Regions from separate parts of the Phytobacter sp. genome, predicted to be linked through region 3. Evidence: riboswitches for the same ligand, from Rfam matches in the RefSeq annotation. Region 3 holds a riboswitch; each other region holds the start of a gene.
What was found. A riboswitch is a leader RNA that binds a small molecule or an ion and turns the genes downstream of it on or off. The one in region 3 is predicted to bind thiamine pyrophosphate.
Positions count from the first base shown of each region.

Region 1 (6,574 bases), on a different contig from region 3:
CGATATCGGCGCTGCCGGTGCCACCGCTGACGCCAGTCAGGGTACCGAAGGTCGCATCGCTGCTGCCGTTGATGACAAAGCTCCTGACTGAACCATTGTAGACTGTGCCGGCTATCAGGCCGCTATTGGTAATGGCCCCGATGGTTCCGGTGCCTGCATTATAAAGCGCATAACCGCTGCTGGAGAGAGTACCGCTGTTGACCAGAGAGCTGATGGTGCCGGCATTGCCCACACCCCCCTGAGCGCCGCTGATGGTCCCGGAGTTATTAAGGCTACCGATAGTCCCGTTGGTACTGGTACCCACCGCGACGCCCGTCGTCCCCACAATCAGGCCAGCATTGGTCAGCGTGTTGACGGTGATCGTACCAGAGGGGGTCAGATTGCCTATCAGCACCCCATCCCCGCCTGTAATAACGCCTGTGCTGGTATTTTGCAGAGAGAGGAGCTGGCTGCCATTATCAGAGTGGATGCCATACGTCGAGCCAGAAATAGAGCCGCTGTTGGATAAGTTGGTGATAGCACCCGAGTTGTAAATGCCCTTTGTGGTTCCGGCAATAGAACCCGCATTGACCAGAGTGCCCACACTTCCAGCATTACTGATACCCACGCCGCCGGAGATAATATTGTTATTATTGAGTGACGTGATAACGCTATTGTTCTGAATCCCCGCAATTGAACCGGAAATCGTTCCTCCGACATTATTGCTCAGCGATACAAGGGTTCCGTTATTACTGAGCCCGATGGTATCACTGATGATCCTGGCGTTATTCTGGACAATAAGAGCGTTAGCCGTGTTATCGACACCCGCGGCAGATGTCCCACTAATCAACCCATTATTAACTAGTGTTCCCGCTGCAGATGCCGCCGTTAAGGGCACGACACCTGTTGAAGTGAGTGTTCCGGCATTAGTCAGTGTAAGATTCCCACCCGACCAGGTAACACAATCTGTAACAGAGCCAACCACTGTTGAATTAGTACTTAGAGCGATACATGCAGAATAAGCTTCGGCGGATGATAACAAAGCAAGTGCAGACCCTATTGAAAGGCCGAGCACTTTGCGCCTGTCTATCGCAGTGGGATTTGTAATATTTTTTGACATTTCTCAACCCGCATTAACATTATTTATAAGAATTAACTTATAGCATTATATAAACAGCGCTGTTAGCGGTTTGTTGTGCCAAATCGAAAAATATTAACATAGTGTAACCAGCCTTAATCTTTACTTATCGGCAGTAAAAATCTCTTCTTCAGCAGAAGGTTCAGTAAATCGAACGCTTCAGGTATTAATGAAAACAATTCCATAATACTTTCAAATAGATAGCGGTATTTTGCAATATCCCTGTCCACTCACCTGGCGCAGGCCACCGAAAAGTCGCATTCAGGGGGACCGGGCCAGGCACGCCAGAGTGCGACACTTGTTGTTAGCCTGGGCAGCACGACCGGACTACCACCACTGATGAAAATGGTGCACCGGGCCAATGCCGTGTCCGACTTCCAGACTGTTCGCCTGCACGAGCGCGGCACTCAACCAGGTTTTGGCGGCATCCACCGTTGCATTCCAGTTTTGATGCCGTGGTCGCAGTGCCGCCAGCGCCGCCGACAGGGTACAGCCCGTGCCGTGGGTATTTTTGGTCAGCACGCGAGGGGCGGTGAAACGGGTCGCACCGTCGCCAGTAAACAGCCAGTCCGGGCTTTCGGCGTCGTCCAGATGCCCACCTTTAATGAGGACCGCCTCGCACCCCAGTGCCAGTAATGCTCTACCCTGTTCGTGCATCTCGCGTTCGTTGCTCGCATGAGACGTTTCCAGCAATGCAGCGGCCTCAGGCAGATTTGGGGTAATTAGCGAAACCTGCGGCAACAGGAGGTCACGCAGCGCCACCACAGCAGAGCGGGATAAAAGCGGATCGCCACTTTTTGCCAGCATCACCGTGTCCAGTACCACGTTTAGTACCTGATAACGCCGCAGGCGCTCCGCGACCACTTCAACAATATCAGTCTCCGCCAGCATACCGATTTTGGTGGTGTCGATGCGCACATCACTGAACACGGAATCAAGTTGGGCCGCAACAAAGTCAGGCTCAATACGATAAACAGACTGCACGCCGCGCGTGTTTTGTGCCACCAGCGCAGTGATCACCGAACAGCCGTAGGCTTCGAGTGCTGAGAAAGTTTTAAGATCTGCCTGAATCCCGGCCCCGCCGCTGGGATCGGTGCCAGCAATGGTCAAAGCATTAATCCGTTTCATATGAGCCCCTCCCCACTCAGGGTATAGAGCGCATCAAGAAACGCCGTCACAAAGCTGCCCGGTCCACTACAGTGGTTCATAGCCAGACTCCCAGCCTGTGCCACAAAGGCACAGCCCGCCGCCACGTTATAAAGCCGATCTCCCGGCAGCGCGCAACAAGCTGCAACCACCGCAGACAACGCGCACCCGGTACCCACTACACGGGTCATTAGCGGGTCACCGCCGATCACCATCAGGGTGCGCAGGCCATCGGTGATGTAATCTACTTCACCCGTTACGGCTACAATCGCACCGGACTGGCGAGCCAGAGCTTCGGCAGCGGGTAAGGCTGCGCTGGCGGTGTCTGTTGTATCTACCCCGCGCCCACCGGTACTCATGCCTGCCAGCGCAAGAATTTCCGAGGCATTACCTCGGATCGCAGCAGGCTGAAGTGCCAGTACATCACGGCAAAATTGGGTTCGAAACGTCAACGCGCCCACTGCAACGGGATCCAGCGTCCAGGGCGTGCTGGCTTCGCGCGCGCTATGAATGGCGGCCTGCATTGCCTGCGCCCGTTCACGGGTCAACGTACCGACGTTTATCAGTAAGGCATCGGCAATGGTGGAAAACTGCTGCGCTTCTTCCCGCTCAATCACCATTGCCGGAGACGCGCCCAGCGCCAGTAGCACGTTAGCGGTAAAGGTCTGCACAACGTCGTTCGTCATACAGTGAACGAGGGGTGAGCGGGTTCGAAACTGGTGAAGGATTTGCGCGACGTGAGCGCGGTGTAGCAGGTCAGGTTGCATGGTTTGCTCCTGCCAGGCTGAAAGAAGGGATGCCTGGCGGGCATCTGACTTCCCTACGCTGGCATTATCCAGATCAGGTGGTACGGGTATTTCTCAGCCTTCACAAAGAAGGGCACCCCGAGTCAAATTACTGAAGCTTCAGTAAGACAGGCAGCGTAGAGGAAGCGCCAGGCTAAAGCAAGCATCCTGGCGCCTCCCCTACCGTTTCCAGAGAATAGTGGAACGACTTAGCCGTTGTCAGAAAAAGCCTTTAATAAAGTCATCAATAAGTCTAAATATTGCAATCCTGGAAAACTAAAATGTTTCTTAGCATGCAAATTATTAACACTTATCTTCATCATCAAAACTCATACGAGTGTCTTTTATACTATTTTTTATTGAAAATAAAATTTAATAGAACCAAAAAATATATTTATGTTTAATCTGAAACGATCCAAAAAAATCATCTAAAATTAGAGTAAAATCATGCTTTACAGATTGTTACCATCAAAAACATTGTTCCCAACACCCCTTCCCCTTAAAGACTTTTTAATCACTTATTTAAGATATTAAAATCATTTCCATTTTTTAACAGCCTTTTCATTGTGTGACACAATTCAAAAAGCTTGCCTTAGACTTAAAGCCTGACTATCATCCCCCCCATAGACAAAAAGACTTAACTAAGTCTTTTTATGGGAAATGATAATTTCCTGGAGTAATGGAAGTGATCGATTTGTCTAACATCATCTCACTTTGGTGGGACGTCAGGAGGCCCTTCTTTGGCCCCTCCATTTTGCTTACATCGGCGCGAATAGAAATTATTCATCTCCCCTCATTTTTATGAAGCGGGATGACAACGTAAACAAAAGCAGCACATTATGAATAGGTTTAATAAATGAAAAAGTTCCCCCTATTGTTCGCTTTCCTACTGGCTGGTTGCTACGCCAACCCGAATGAATCTGCTCAATTAAAAGGTCATGAAAAACATATTCCGGTATCAGAACCGTCGTTGTCCAGGCAGGTAAAAAATAACGAAAATGCTGATGATATAAATGCCCGTTTCCAGGGTGAACATTTTCGCCTCGAAGCCATCAAACTCCAGGGTCGCGACGGCAATCCATTCATTGTTTCGGTGGGTAAAGGATATACAAAAGCCTTAGTTAAAGACGAACCAGCAAAAATTGTGAAAAAAAATCCTAACTGGTACGAGATAACTACGAAAGAATACATTATCGGTATCTATCTTGATGATAATGGTTTTATGAGCGCATCGTGGAATCGCCATCATGGCAGAGATCATGGTGATTTCGTGATAATTAAAGATGCGGAATAATTCCTGATGCTTAGCAATTAGCACTCCGGGGCAACTATTAATCCCATAGAGTGATGATTGGGTGGTGATGACATTTACACCCGACAATTATTTTCGTTCTAAGACACGAACTATCTTTTTCTTTCAATCCTGAATCAAGACGGAAACTCATTCATTTTTTAAATTAGACCTTTAATGAACAGAGTGGAAATTTACTATCAATTCCGTTCTTCACTTATTTTTATTAATGAAGAGATTTAAAATGAAGTTTGCAAAATCTATTATCGCCATAGCGATAGCTGTCGCCTCTATGAATACAATGGCAGATCAATTCGATGCTGCTAACGCTGAGTTAAGCAATGCCCTCAGCGATCGTGCTCTTAATTTTAACGATGGCACAAATCAACGTGTTAATAATTCTTATGCACGTGCAAAGGCAGCGGCTAATGAGGCAACCGGACAAGCTAGCGCTTCGGCGGTAAATAGCAATACTTCAGCCTCCGGTAATCAAGTCATAACGCATGCTGACACCCCCACTTCTGGCCTGTCAGCAATAGAGCAACGGTATCACGATGCTGCTTATTCATTGGGAAGCGGTGTTGTCGGCACGATGGCTGAAATGGGGATGAATGTGCAGGGTGCCAGCAATGCGCAAGCCGCTGCCGACGAACGCAGCAGAGCAATGATCGATGCTTATATGAAGTCAGTAGCGTCAAACCAGAAAACGCCTGTTGCTCACTCGACACCGACAACCACGGCGACGCCGACAATGACTCAGCAAGCCACACCCGTCGCGCACCCGACAACAACGGCGACGCCGTCAATGACTCAACAGGCTACGCCGGTTGCGCACCCGACAACAACGGCAACGCCGACAATGACTCAGCAAGCCACACCCGTCGCGCACCCGACAACGATGACGACGCCGACAATGACTCAGCAAGCCACACCCGTCGCGCACCCGACAACAACGGCGACGCCGACAATGACTCAGCAGGCCACACCCGTCGCGCACCCGACAACAACGGCGACGCCGTCAATGACTCAGCAGGCCACACCTGTCGCGCAACCGACAACAGTGATGACCTCGGTGGCTCCTGCTATTACCGGAACATCCTACCGCGCCGCCATCACGACGATGCAGGCCGTATCGCTCAGTGTGACCGCCCCACCAAACCCGACGACCAATAGCACGGTCAACACCAGTGTTGCCACTCTTCCAGGCAATACGCCTGTAAATGCAGTTATCAACGGCGTAAGCATCAATACGACAGCCGCCGAAGTCTCGGCGATTAATCCGTCGGCGCAGGTCGCCGTGCCCTTCTCTTCAGCTTTTGTCACATCAGTGAAGAAGAATAAAGGGGGAATCGATCGTGGCCGCTATAACAACTCAGAACACGGTACGGGAAAAGGTGGAGACAACGCGCATTCACATGCCTTCGGTGGTCACGGATATGGTCATGATAATACCAAATCAGAAGGTTTCGGCGGTGGTGCACATTTCCACTAATTAACGGGTGAGCCTCTTCAGGGAGGCTACATCGTGAAGAGCATTAATAAGTAATGCTCTTTGAGGTGTACGTAAAACACCACCGTATGATGGACCTGATTATTGAACGCATAACCTGGTGTTTTGTTCAAGCCTCTTTCTCGTGACAGAGGTTTTTTAGAAAGCACCTACACATAATTTAAAACACAAAGGTAATTCAATGGAATTCACTGTATTCATCATTGTATTCATCTCCGTCGTATATGGCTACGTTAAGCTGAGTAATTTTAACAGTAAAGCCCTCCTGGTGGAGTTAGAAAAAGCATACGGCATCGATACCGGCAACCTTATAACCTTTAATAATTATCTTTCTGAAAAATGCAGCGACCGTCTGCTGGCCAACTGGATTGCTGATGTGGTCGGTATTCTGGTCATGCTCTCTTTTATCGTGCTTTTAGTTGTGGATGCGTTAACGGTCTATTTTATTAACACAACCACCAACAACGAATTTATTTTTTACGTTGCAGGTGTAGTAAATATACTTTGGTTGATTTTTGTCGCCATGATGGTTAATCCATTATGTAAATTATTATGCAACCAGTATTTTGGGGCATCCAGATTGATTCGCAATACGCTGGAGTCAGCACCATAATATTATTCATAGCCGTTTAGTTTTTCATTATTGATTGATCTCAGATAAAACTACCCTGTGTCACATCAAAGTCCGCCTTAAAGACATCATTTTACGCGCTGATAGTACTGTA
Region 1 covers NZ_JCACPZ010000008.1:51,041-57,614, forward strand. Annotated here, with positions in the region: gene AC5JPW_RS18155 (autotransporter outer membrane beta-barrel domain-containing protein) at 1-877, opposite strand, end outside; gene thiD (bifunctional hydroxymethylpyrimidine kinase/phosphomethylpyrimidine kinase) at 1,445-2,245, opposite strand; gene thiM (hydroxyethylthiazole kinase) at 2,242-3,030, opposite strand; TPP riboswitch at 3,064-3,160, opposite strand; gene AC5JPW_RS18170 (hypothetical protein) at 3,905-4,342, shown strand; gene AC5JPW_RS18175 (hypothetical protein) at 4,584-5,831, shown strand; gene AC5JPW_RS18180 (hypothetical protein) at 6,031-6,462, shown strand; gene manA (mannose-6-phosphate isomerase) at 6,554-6,574, opposite strand, start outside.
Region 1: another riboswitch for thiamine pyrophosphate. It lies ahead of thiM (hydroxyethylthiazole kinase); the one in region 3 lies ahead of thiB (thiamine ABC transporter substrate binding subunit).

Region 2 (6,574 bases), 540 kb from region 3:
GTTATCGCGGATCTGCGCGCCGGGATGGCCTTTGGCAAGATCCGCAGCGTGGGCGGCGATCTTGTAGGTAATCAGCCCCTGCTTCACGTCCTCTTTGTTCGGCAGACCGAGGTGCTCTTTCGGCGTCACATAGCAGAGCATGGCGCAGCCAAACCAGCCGATCATCGCCGCACCAATGCCAGAGGTGAAATGGTCATAGCCCGGTGCGATATCGGTGGTCAATGGCCCCAGGGTGTAGAACGGCGCTTCATGGCAGTGCTCCAGCTCTTCGGTCATATTGCGGCGGATCATCTGCATCGGCACATGGCCTGGGCCTTCAATCATCACCTGCACGTCGTACTCCCAGGCAATTTTGGTCAGCTCGCCGAGCGTGTGCAGTTCGGCGAATTGCGCTTCGTCGTTGGCATCCTGAATGGAGCCAGGGCGCAGGCCATCACCCAGCGACAGCGAAACGTCGTAAGCCGCGCAGATTTCACAAATTTCACGGAAGTGTTGGTAAAGGAAGTTTTCCTGATGATGTGACAGGCACCATTTTGCCATGATGGAACCGCCGCGCGAGACGATACCGGTCAAGCGTTTGGCGGTCATCGGCACATAGCGCAGCAGCACTCCCGCATGAATGGTGAAGTAATCCACGCCCTGTTCAGCCTGTTCCAGCAAGGTGTCGCGGAAAGCTTCCCAGGTCAGGTTTTCGGCAATGCCGTTGACCTTCTCCAGCGCCTGATAGATTGGCACTGTACCGATGGGAACCGGGCTGTTACGCAGGATCCACTCGCGGGTTTCGTGAATATAACGGCCTGTTGAGAGATCCATGACAGTGTCTGCACCCCAGCGCGTGGACCACACCAGTTTTTCCACCTCTTCTTCGATAGAGGAGGTGACCGCGGAGTTACCGATATTGGCATTCACTTTCACCAGGAAATTACGGCCAATAATCATCGGCTCAGATTCCGGGTGATTAATGTTGGCGGGGATGATGGCACGCCCGGCAGCGACTTCGTCGCGCACAAACTCCGGGGTGATATTTTCCGGCAAATTCGCGCCAAAGCCGTGGCCGGGATGCTGCTGGCGCAATACCTCACCGCGAATTCGCTCACGCCCCATATTTTCACGAATGGCGATGAACTCCATCTCCGGTGTCACCATCCCTTGACGGGCATAGTGGAGCTGCGTGACGCACTGACCGGCTTTTGCCCGCTTTGGCGTCAGTAAACCGATAAAGCGCAGGTCGTCCAGGCCGTCATCCGCCAGGCGCTCTTTGGTATAGGCTGAACTGCGGTCAGTTAATTCTTCGCTGTCGGCACGGGCGTCAATCCACGGCTGGCGGAGTTTTGCCAGCCCTTGCTGGACGTCAATCGCCACATCTGGATCGCCATACGGGCCTGAGGTGTCGTACACCGGAATGGCTTCGTTCTCTTCGTACTGCGGGTTGTCTTTGCTACCGCCCAGCAGCGTGGGGCTGAGCTGGATTTCACGCATGGGAATACGGATATCGGTGCGTGAGCCGGTGATGTAAATGCGTTTTGAGTTGGGGAAGGCGGTCCCTTCCAGGGTATCGATAAAGTGCTGCGCCTGGGCGCGTTGTTCACGACGGGTCAGTTTAGTAGTGGCAGACATAGCTCATTCCAAAAGTTAAGGACATGGCTTGTCAGACGACGGATGGAGTAATGGATGTGCGCGGCCCGTAAAGGCAGCAGCATAAAGCTGGATTACTCTTGTTCCCTTCGCAGGTATTAGCCTGATCAGGTTCCGCGGATCCCGAATAAACGGTCTCAGCCTTTTCCACTTTGAAAGCGGAAATATAGGCACTCCGACAAGAAAAACCCCCTCAGTTGCGGGGGGCTGTATGTAAACTACGCGTTAATCAGAAAGAACTCAAGCAGGGCGCGCCATTCCATTTTCGTCATTGGCGCTATGCTTAAGGTTGTTGTCGAAGGCCAGCACGATCAGCTTATCTTCAAGAGTGAAGCGAGCTGCCAAAGCTTCGCCGATGTCGGACAGCGCCTGCTGAAACTTAATGTAGTTGTCATCATCGATCGCATTTTCCAGGCTGGAGTCGTAGTACTCCATGATTTCGACGGTGTTGGCTTCTAAATGAGGGTAAATCTGAGTGGCGGCTAAAAGTGGGCTGGTCCCTTCCATTTCGTTGATAATCCGTTCATAAATATTGAAATGCCCGGCGGAAAGGTATTCGACCAGGTTATGACAGAATTCGTCCAGCGCTTTTTCGTTGAGCTGCATGTACGAGCCTTTGCCAGGTTTTATGCCAACCAGGTTGTAGTAATGAACCAGTAGCTGCTTACGTGTATACAGCCAATTGTCGACCAGTTCGTTACTTCCACCAATTCGTTCTGCCAGGGTTTCTAGCTGGTTTAGCATAATTGACTCCGCAATAGTAAGATTAAAAAACGCTCGAATGTAATAATAATGTTAACAACATGCCAGTAAAGCTAAGGTAGTGCAAACAAATGCATCGTATTATCGAGTCATCAGATAGTGGCTGGTGGATCGTAAGCCATGAACAAAAATTATGGTTGCCCGAGGGAGAATTACCACAGGGCAATGCAGGAAATTTCGATCTTGTGGGGCAAAGCGCACTTAAGATTGGTGAATGGGAAGGCGAGACGGTGTGGCTGATCCGTCAGAATCGTCGTCAGGATATGGGATCGGTTCGGCTGGTGATCGAGCAAGATCCTGGTCTGTTCCAACTGGCCGGGCGCGGTGTTCAACTGGCGGAGTTTTATCGGTCGCACAAGTTTTGTGGTTACTGCGGGCACACCATGCACCCCAGCAAAACCGAGTGGGCCATGCTATGTGACCACTGCCGCGAACGTTATTACCCGCAGATTGCACCCTGCATTATTGTGGCGATTCGCCGGGACGATAAAATCCTGCTGGCCCAGCATACTCGCCACCGAAATGGCATCTACACCGTTCTGGCTGGATTTGTCGAAGTGGGCGAAACCCTGGAGCAGGCCGTTGCCCGTGAAGTGATGGAAGAGAGCGGCATCAAAGTCAAAAACCTGCGTTACATCACCTCTCAGCCCTGGCCTTTCCCGCAATCGCTGATGACGGCTTACATGGCGGAATATGACAGCGGCGAGATCGTTATCGACCCTAAAGAGCTGATTGATGCGGGCTGGTATCGCTACGACGATTTGCCACTGCTGCCTCCTCCTGGCACCGTTGCGCGTCGGCTGATTGAAGATACGGTTGCGCAGTGTCGGGCAGAATATGAGTGACATGTTACACTGGGCGCATAAACGCTAAAGGAATGTAAACATGACCGAATTAAAAAACGATCGTTACCTTCGCGCACTCCAGCGCCAGCCCGTGGACGTGACGCCAGTATGGATGATGCGTCAGGCCGGTCGCTATCTCCCGGAGTACAAAGCGACCCGTGCGCAGGCGGGCGATTTCATGTCGCTGTGCAAAAATGCTGAGCTGGCGTGTGAAGTTACCCTTCAGCCGCTGCGCCGCTACAAGCTGGATGCCGCCATCCTCTTTTCGGACATTCTGACCATTCCGGATGCAATGGGGCTGGGGCTCTATTTTGAAGCTGGTGAAGGTCCTCGTTTTACCTCTCCCATCACCTGTCATGCGGACGTTGAAAAACTGCCGGTGCCGGACCCGGAGCAGGAACTGGGTTATGTCATGAACGCGGTGCGGACTATCCGCCGTGAACTGAAAGGCGAAGTGCCGCTGATTGGTTTCTCGGGGAGCCCGTGGACGCTGGCAACTTATATGGTGGAAGGCGGCAGTAGCAAGGCCTTCACCGTTATCAAAAAGATGATGTATGCCGAGCCGCAGACCCTACATTTGCTGCTCGATAAGCTCGCCAAAAGCGTCACGCTGTACCTCAACGCCCAGATCAAAGCCGGGGCGCAATCGGTCATGATTTTTGATACCTGGGGCGGTGTGCTGACGGGCCGCGATTACCAGCAATTCTCGCTCTACTACATGCACAAAATCGTCGACGGCCTGCTGCGTGAAAACGACGGTCGCCGTGTCCCGATAACGTTGTTTACCAAAGGTGGCGGGCAATGGCTGGAAGCGATGGCAGCAACGGGCTGTGATGCGCTGGGTCTCGACTGGACGACGGACATTGCCGATGCGCGCCGCCGCGTAGGCGATAAAGTCGCGCTGCAAGGCAACATGGATCCTTCCATGCTTTATGCCTCACCTGCACGCATTGAAGAGGAAGTGGCGACCATTCTTGCCGGTTTCGGCCAGGGCGAGGGGCATGTCTTTAACCTCGGGCATGGCATCCACCAGGATGTGCCGCCAGAACACGCTGGAGCGTTTGTGGAGTCGGTACATCGACTGTCCGCTCAGTATCACCGCTAAGGGAGGGGAGGGTATGGATCTCGCGTCATTGCGCGCTCAACAAATCGAACTGGCTTCATCCGTTTGCCGCGAAGATCGCCTCGACAGAGATCCGCCGATGGTGATTGGCGGTGCAGATGTTGGCTTTGAGCAGGGGGGGGAAGTGACCCGCGCAGCGATGGTCCTGCTGGCATGGCCATCGCTTGAACTTCTGGAGTACCAAGTGGCACGTATCCCCACCACCATGCCCTACATTCCTGGCTTCCTCTCGTTTCGTGAATATCCCGCGCTGCTGGCGGCGTGGGAGTTGCTCTCGCAGAAGCCCGACCTGCTGTTTGTCGATGGTCATGGCATCTCACACCCTCGTCGACTGGGCGTTGCCAGCCATTTTGGTCTGCTGGTGGATGTGCCAACCATTGGGGTGGCGAAGAAGCGCCTTTGTGGGCGATTTGAACCACTTTCCGACGAGCCCGGTGCCCGGGCGTCGCTTATCGACAAAGGCGAGGAGCTGGCATGGGTCTGGCGCAGTAAAGCGCGTTGTAACCCTTTGTTTATCTCCACGGGCCATCGGGTGAGCCAGGATACCGCGCTGGCGTGGGTCGAACGCTGTACGAAAGGCTATCGACTACCAGAGCCGACTCGCTGGGCGGACGCGGTCGCATCGGGCCGGCCGGCATTCACGCGTTGGCAGGCAATTCAGGGCTGATTCAGGTACACTGCCGCTAATTTCTGCATCTGAGAACTCATCATGTTACAAAACCCGATTCACTTGCGTCTGGAGAAGTTGACCACCTGGCAGCATGTCACCTTTATGGCCTGCCTGTGCGAACGCATGTACCCCAACTACGCCATGTTCTGTAAGCAGACAGAGTTTGGCGACCCGCAGCTTTACCGTCGTATTGTCGATCTGGTGTGGGAAACGCTGACCGTTAAAGATGCAAAAGTGAACTTTGACAGCCAGCTTGAGAAACTGGAAGAGGCAATTCCTTCCGCTGACGACTACGATATGTACGGTGTCTACCCGGCGATTGATGCTTGTGTGGCGTTAAGCGACTTAATTCATGCTCTGCTGAGTGGTGAAGCACAGGAGTATGCTGTCGAGGTGAGTAAGACCTCGATCACTACCGTAGCAATGCTGGAGATGACTCAGGCGGGTCGTGAAATGACCGATGAAGAGTTGAAAGAGAACCCCGCGGTAGAGCAGGAATGGGACATTCAGTGGGAAATCTTCCGCCTTCTGGCGGCCTGCGAAGAACGCGATATTGAGCTGATCAAAGGCCTGAGAGCAGACCTGCGCGAGGCTGGTGAGAGTAATATCGGTATAAATTTGCAGCAATGAGACAATAAAACGTGATTTAACGCCTGTTTTGTCGTCCTGGAAGGCTTCCCTTCGCACCCCCGTCTGGTCTACATTTGGGGGGCGAAAAAAAGTGGCTATCGGTGCGTGTATGCAGGAGAGTGCTTTTGAGGCATTTCCGTCGCACTCGATGCTTAGCAAGCGATAAACACATTGAAAGGATAACTTATGAACAAGACTCAATTAATTGATGTAATTGCGGACAAAGCTGACCTGTCTAAAGTACAGGCTAAAGCTGCTCTGGAATCCACTCTGGCTGCAATTACTGAGTCTCTGAAAGAAGGCGATGCTGTACAACTGGTTGGTTTCGGTACCTTCAAAGTGAACCACCGCGCTGAGCGTACTGGCCGCAACCCGCAGACCGGTAAAGAAATCAAAATCGCCGCAGCTAACGTGCCGGCATTTGTTTCTGGTAAAGCACTGAAAGACTCTGTTAAGTAAGACAGCGTGGCAGTGAACAGTTTTGTCGAAGGGGCGGTGACGCCCCTTTTGTCATGTCTGGCGTCGGTCATTCTGACGCTGGCGGGCATCTCTGTTTCTGACAGCCTGTAGTCACGATTCCTCACTCCCCCCCTTTACCGCCAGCGGTTATGCGGGCGACCAGGGTGCCGTGCGCTTATGGCGCAAAGACTGCTGGCAACGAAACACACATCCTTGCTGCCTTCAGTCCGTGGCATCACGGTAACACCTCCCTTAGCGAGTACCGCTGGCAAGGTGATGCGCTCAGCCTGATTGAACTCAATATCTATGGCAAGCAGCCGGAACACATTCGCGTGCGCTTCGACGATCATGGCGAGCTCAGTTTTATGCAGCGTGAGGTGAACGGTCAGAAGCAGCAAATTTCCAGCGATCAAATCGACCTTTATCATTATCGGGCTGACCAGATTCGCC
Region 2 covers NZ_JCACPZ010000004.1:2,065,090-2,071,663, reverse strand. Annotated here, with positions in the region: gene thiC (phosphomethylpyrimidine synthase ThiC) at 1-1,617, opposite strand, end outside; TPP riboswitch at 1,703-1,823, opposite strand; gene rsd (sigma D regulator) at 1,876-2,379, opposite strand; gene nudC (NAD(+) diphosphatase) at 2,469-3,242, shown strand; gene hemE (uroporphyrinogen decarboxylase) at 3,283-4,347, shown strand; gene nfi (deoxyribonuclease V) at 4,361-5,032, shown strand; gene AC5JPW_RS13795 (YjaG family protein) at 5,075-5,665, shown strand; gene hupA (nucleoid-associated protein HU-alpha) at 5,852-6,124, shown strand; partial or broken gene AC5JPW_RS13785 (DUF1481 domain-containing protein) at 6,137-6,574, shown strand, end outside.
Region 2: another riboswitch for thiamine pyrophosphate. It lies ahead of thiC (phosphomethylpyrimidine synthase ThiC); the one in region 3 lies ahead of thiB (thiamine ABC transporter substrate binding subunit).

Region 3 (6,574 bases):
CCGGGCGCACTGCTAAGGCATCAGATATCTTTCACTCTGCTGGTCAGGAAAAGTGTGACCAGCGACAGCGCGGCAATCACCCAGTAAACGGAGGCGTGGCCGTAGCTTTGCGCCAGCGCCCCCTGGATTACCCCCGCCAGAATCACCCCCGTCGAGATGCTGTTAGTGAACAGCGTTGTCGCAGAACCTGCGCGGCCCGGCATTAAATCCTGGAACCACAACATGCCAATCCCGGCGATAATACCGATGAAGATGGCGTTGAAAATTTGCAGCCCCATCAATGCTTCGCGGCTGTGGAACATCAGCAACCCCGCATAGAACAGCACACCCGCAGCCACGGCGGTGACCATCATTTTGCGTTTTCCAAAACGCTTCACATAGTAACCCGCCAGGATCATGGCCGGGATCTCAAGCCCTGCGGCGGTGCCCATCAGCACACCGGCCAGACTGTCCGGCAGACCCAGTTCGCTACTGATCCATAAAGGCATGTCGATGATGTACATGGTGTTGCAGGTCCACATGAGAGTGGAAGCAATAAACAGCATGCGGACGTTTTTATCGTTCCATCCGCTCACCTGGGTCACCGGCACATCAGCCGGTTGCTCTACACGAGCAACGGAAGGTAGCCAGAGCGCAATCATCACCAGGCTTATGACAAAAATCCCGGCAGCGATGGCGTACATGGTAGTGAAGCCATAATTCAGCGCCAGCATAAATGCCAGCGGTGGGCCAATCACCCAGGCAACAGAAATCTGCGCACGCATGATGGAGCTGAACATCACTACTTCGCGAGCGGAGCTATCAGCATATTCGCGCGCCAGCGCGAAAAGCTGTGGCATAGCCGTGCTGGCAAGGGAGGCCAGGAAGACACCACAGGTGATGAGCGTCAGGTAATGCCGGTTGAAGGCAAAAAGCAGCGCGTTCCCCACCGCCATCAGGCAGCAGAACATAATCAGTTTGCGGCGATCCCCCTGGCGGTCAGAGCGCTTAGCCAGTGCCAGACTCACCCCAATCCCTGCGATGGCGTTCACCGTATAGAACAGCCCAACCCAGAAGGGCGCAACACCCACTTCACGGCTGAGAAACAGACTGAGCGTAGGCGCCTGTAACGCCCCCGCCACGCCGATCATAAACGCGACCATCATAAAAGCGAGGTATACACCGTTCAGGCGGCGTCCCATCGTCATCAACCAGAGCATAAGGATCCTTGCATGCGTAGAAACGAAAAAAGCCAGCAGATGATACCTGCTGGCGTGGTGATTCGCACCAATACTCAGTCACACATGATGGCTGCGATTCAGGGTTATACCCGTCATACTTCAAGTTGCATGTGCGTTGGCTTTCCTCGCTCACCCTAGTCACTTACCAACGTAAGCTCCTGGGGATTCTCTGCGTTGCCGCCTGCCTGCAACTCGAATTATTTAGGGTATAGAGACCGGGGATGTCACTTCCCACTGCATTAATTCTTCGAGCATTTTCAGTCGTTGAGCCGCGTCAGGACGCGGTAGCCACGACGCTCCCTGCGTCGCACGAAAATACGCTAAGTAAAATTGCCGGGTAAATGATCTCTTCATACTCCCCTCCTCGCTTTCATCGAAGAGAATTATTGGCTTAATATAGGGATTAATAAATTGCTGACTTTTTCTCAGGAGTTCCCCTTTTATGTCTTCTGGTCGCCTGCAACAACAGTTCATCCGCCTCTGGCAATGCTGTGACGGGAAGTCACAAGAGACCACGCTCAATGAGCTGGCGGAATTACTGAGCTGCTCGCGGCGCCATATGCGCACCCTGCTCAACACCATGCAGGAACGGGGCTGGCTGACCTGGGATGCAGAAGCCGGGCGCGGCAAGCGATCGCGCCTCACTTTCCTCTATACAGGCCTCGCTTTACAGCAGCAGCGCGCCGAAGACCTACTCGAACAGGATCGCATCGATCAACTCGTGCAACTGGTGGGCGATAAGAGTGCCGTGCGGCAGATGCTGGTGTCACACCTGGGGCGCAGCTTCCGCCAGGGGCGGCACATTCTGCGCGTCCTCTATTACCGGCCACTGCGCAACCTGCTGCCCGGCACGGCGCTGCGCCGCTCCGAGACCCATATGGCCCGGCAAATCTTCAATGCTCTGACCCGCATAAATGAGGCAAATGGGGAACTGGAAGCGGATATTGCCCACCACTGGAAGGAAATTACCCCCTTGCACTGGCGATTTTATTTGCGCCCTGGCATTCATTTTCATCACGGACGCGAACTGGAGATGAGTGATGTGATTGCTTCTCTTCAGCGTGTCAGCACGTTACCGCTCTATTCCCATCTCACCGATATCGTTTCACCTACGCCCTGGACACTGGATGTTCATTTGAGCCAGCCGGACCAATGGCTGCCCTGGCTGGTCGGGCATATTCCGGCGATGATCCTGCCGCAGGAGTGGAGCACGATGGCGAACTTCTCCAGCCATCCGGTCGGCACCGGACCTTATGCCGTGACGCGTAACAATAACAATCAGCTTAAAATTCATGCCTTTGAGGATTACTTCGGCTTTCGTGCACTGATTGACGAGGTCAACGTCTGGGTATTACCGGAAATTGGTGATGAACCCAACGGCGGCCTGACGATAGATGGCCCTACCGACAGCGAAAAAGCCATCGAGAGCCGACTGGAAGAAGGGTGTTATTACTTGCTCTTTGATGCGCGCTCAAACCGGGGCGCGAATCAGGCGGTACGTGACTGGATAAGTCAGGTCCTCTCCCCGACCAATTTACTCTATCACGCCGAAGAGCACTATCAGCGTTACTGGTTCCCGGCCTATGGTCTCCTGCCACGCTGGCACCATGCTCGCCCTGGCAGCGGTGAAAAACCTGCCGGACTGGAGTCACTGACGCTCACCTTCTATCGCGACCACAACGAACATAAAGCCATTGCGAATACCATGAGCGCACTGCTAGCCAGTCATGGCGTGCACCTGGAAATCCAGGAAGTGGACTACGCGGAGTGGCACGCGGGTGAGATTATTAGCGATATCTGGCTCAACAGCGCCAACTTCACCCTGCCGCTCGATTTTTCCCTCTTTACGCATCTCTATGAAGTGCCGCTCATACAGCACTGTGTACCGCTCAACTGGCAGGAAGATGCAGAAAAGTGGCGCGCCGGTGAGCTGAATCTGGCGGTCTGGTGCCAGCAACTGCTGGAGAGCAAAGCGATGGTGCCGCTGATTCACCACTGGCTGATGATCCAGGGCCAGCGAAGCATGCGCGGGCTGCGAATGAACACCCTGGGCTGGTTTGACTTTAAATCTGCGTGGTTTGCCCCGCCGGATCCATAAGGCTTTCCGAAAACTTACAAAATCATTACAATGCTGCGGTGCTCAACGGGGTGCTGCGCGTAAGCGTGTGCTGAGAAAATACCCGTCGAACCTGATCCGGATAACGCCGGCGAAGGGATTTGAGGCTCTCGCTCAAAATCCTTTGCCACCTACATTTTTTGAGGTGCAAAGTGCTTAAAAAAGTTCTGCCCGTCATGCTGCTGGTTGCAGCCCCCGTGTTTGCCAAACCGACCCTCACTGTTTACACCTACGACTCTTTTGCCGCCGACTGGGGCCCAGGTCCGGTAGTCAAAAAAGCCTTCGAAGCTGACTGCAATTGCGAGCTGAAACTGGTGGCGCTGGAAGATGGCGTGTCTCTGCTCAACCGTCTGCGTATGGAAGGCAAAAACAGCAAAGCGGACGTGGTATTAGGGCTGGACAACAACCTGATTGAAGCGGCATCACAAACCAAGCTGTTCGCCAAAAGCAGCGTAGCGACCGATGCGGTAAACGTACCGGGCGGCTGGAAAAATGACACCTTCGTGCCTTTTGATTACGGCTGGTTCGCCTTCGTCTATGACAAAACTAAACTGCAAAATCCGCCGAAAAGCCTGAAAGAGCTGGTTGAAAGCCCAGAGAAATGGCGCGTGATATACGAAGATCCGCGTACCAGTACGCCGGGCCTGGGCTTGCTGCTGTGGATGCAGAAAGTCTATGGCGACAAATCCCCGGAAGCCTGGAAAAAACTGGCCGCGAAAACTGTGACCGTCACCAAAGGCTGGAGCGAAGCCTACGGTCTGTTCCTCAAAGGGGAAGGCGACCTGGTCCTGAGCTACACCACCTCTCCGGCTTACCACATCATTGAAGAGAAAAAAGAGCAGTATGCCGCCGCGAATTTCAGCGAAGGTCACTATCTGCAAGTTGAAGTGGCGGCTCGCACTGCGGCCAGCAAACAGCCTGAACTGGCAGAGAAATTCCTGAAATTTATGGTCTCCCCGGCATTCCAGAACGCCATCCCAACGGGCAACTGGATGTATCCGGTGACCAATGCAGCACTGCCAGCGGGCTTTGATAGCCTGGTGAAACCGCAAACCTCTCTGCAATACACACCACAAGAGGTTGCCTCCCAGCGCGCCGACTGGATCAGTGCATGGCAACGCGCCGTCAGCCGCTAATTGCAGGCTGGCTGATTCCCGGCCTGACCGCCGCGACCATCATGGTTGCGGTGGCTTTAGCCGCGTTTCTGGCACTCTGGGAACACGCACCCGCAACGGAACTGGCGGACGTATTACAGGACAGTTATCTGTGGCACGTGGTGCGTTTTTCCTTCTGGCAGGCGTTTCTCTCTGCCCTGTTTTCTGTGATTCCGGCCATTTTTCTCGCCCGTGCCTTGTACCGGCGTCGCTTCCCCGGACGGCTCGCACTGCTGCGCTTATGCGCCATGACCCTGATCCTGCCGGTACTGGTGGCGGTCTTTGGCATTCTTAGCGTCTACGGTCATCGCGGCTGGCTGGCATCAGCTTTCACTGCGCTCGGTCTTCAATGGACCTTCTCGCCCTATGGGTTGCAGGGCATCCTGCTGGCGCACGTTTTCTTTAACCTGCCAATGGCCTCGCGCTTACTGCTGCAGGCGCTGGAGCAAATCCCCGGCGAACAGCGTCAGCTCGCAGCCCAACTGGGCATGCGCGGCTGGTCGTTCTTCCGCTACGTGGAGTGGCCGTGGCTGCGTCGGCAGATCCCGCCAGTCGCGGCGTTGATCTTCATGCTCTGCTTTGCGAGCTTTGCCACCGTGCTATCACTGGGCGGCGGGCCTCAGGCCACGACTATCGAGCTCGCCATTTACCAGGCGCTGAGCTACGACTTTGACCCCGGCCGTGCGGCATTGCTGGCGCTGATTCAGATGGTCTGCTGCTTAGGGCTGGTGCTACTCAGCCAACGTCTCAGCAAAGCCTTTGCGGTGGGCAGTCACCAGATTCAGGGCTGGCGCGACCCGCAGGATAGAACCTTTAGTCGCCTCTGTGATTACACCTTGATTGCGCTGGCGTTACTGTTGCTTCTGCCACCGCTGTTGGCAGTCATTATTGATGGATTCAACCTCAGCCTGCTGAACATGCTCTCCCAGCCGGTGCTCTGGCAGGCAGTATGGACATCAGTGCGCATTGCCCTAAGCGCAGGGTTGCTCTGCGTCATATTCACCCTGATGCTCCTCTGGAGTAGCCGTGAGCTGCGCGCCCGCCAACACACTCTGGCAGGCCAGACGCTGGAGATGAGCGGCATGCTGATCCTGGCGATGCCGGGCATCGTGCTGGCGACCGGTTTCTTCCTGCTGCTGAATGACAGCATTGGATTACCTACATCGGCAGATGGCATTGTGATTTTCACCAACGCATTAATGGCTATTCCGTATGCTTTAAAAGTGCTGGAAAACCCGATGCGCGATGTCACCGCACGCTACAGTCTGCTGTGTCAGTCGCTGGGTATGCAGGGCTTCAGCCGCCTGCGCGTAGTAGAACTGCGTGCACTCAAAATCCCGCTGGCACAAGCGCTGGCATTTGCCTGCGTGCTCTCCATTGGCGATTTTGGCGTGGTCGCGCTGTTTGGTAATGACGACTTCCGCACACTGCCCTTCTATCTTTATCAACAGATAGGCTCATACCGTACCCAGGACGGGGCGGTTACGGCATTGATCCTTTTGATATTGTGCTTCTCACTGTTCACGCTTATTGAAAAACTTCCGGGCCGCCATGCTAAAACTGATTGATGTAACCTGGCTGTATCAGCATTTACCCATGCGGTTTTCACTGTCAGTCAAACAGGGAGAGCTGGTCGCCGTGCTCGGACCGAGCGGCGCGGGGAAAAGTACCCTGTTGAGCCTCGTGGCGGGTTTCTTAACCCCCGCAAGCGGCACCATCATGATTGAAAACAGCGAGCATACGCACACCCCACCAGCAAAGCGCCCGGTGTCGATGCTGTTTCAGGAAAACAATCTCTTCACTCACCTGACCGTGCGGCAGAATATTGGGCTGGGACTGGATCCTGGTCTGAAGCTTACCAGCGCGCAGAGCACTAAGCTGGATACCATTGCTACTACGATGGGGCTGGAGACGCTGTTAAATCGGCTGCCGGGGGAGCTGTCTGGTGGGCAACGTCAGCGTGTGGCCCTTGCTCGCTGTCTGGTGCGTGAGCAGCCGGTGCTGCTGCTTGATGAGCCCTTTTCCGCGCTCGACCCGGCGCTGCGTCAGGAGATGCTCACCCTGGTTCAGGACGTGTGTCATCG
Region 3 covers NZ_JCACPZ010000004.1:1,527,022-1,533,595, forward strand. Annotated here, with positions in the region: gene AC5JPW_RS11165 (sugar efflux transporter) at 21-1,199, opposite strand; gene AC5JPW_RS11170 (hypothetical protein) at 1,212-1,358, shown strand; gene sgrT (glucose uptake inhibitor SgrT) at 1,422-1,574, opposite strand; gene sgrR (HTH-type transcriptional regulator SgrR) at 1,663-3,318, shown strand; TPP riboswitch at 3,355-3,454, shown strand; gene thiB (thiamine ABC transporter substrate binding subunit) at 3,489-4,472, shown strand; gene thiP (thiamine/thiamine pyrophosphate ABC transporter permease ThiP) at 4,448-6,058, shown strand; gene thiQ (thiamine ABC transporter ATP-binding protein ThiQ) at 6,042-6,574, shown strand, end outside.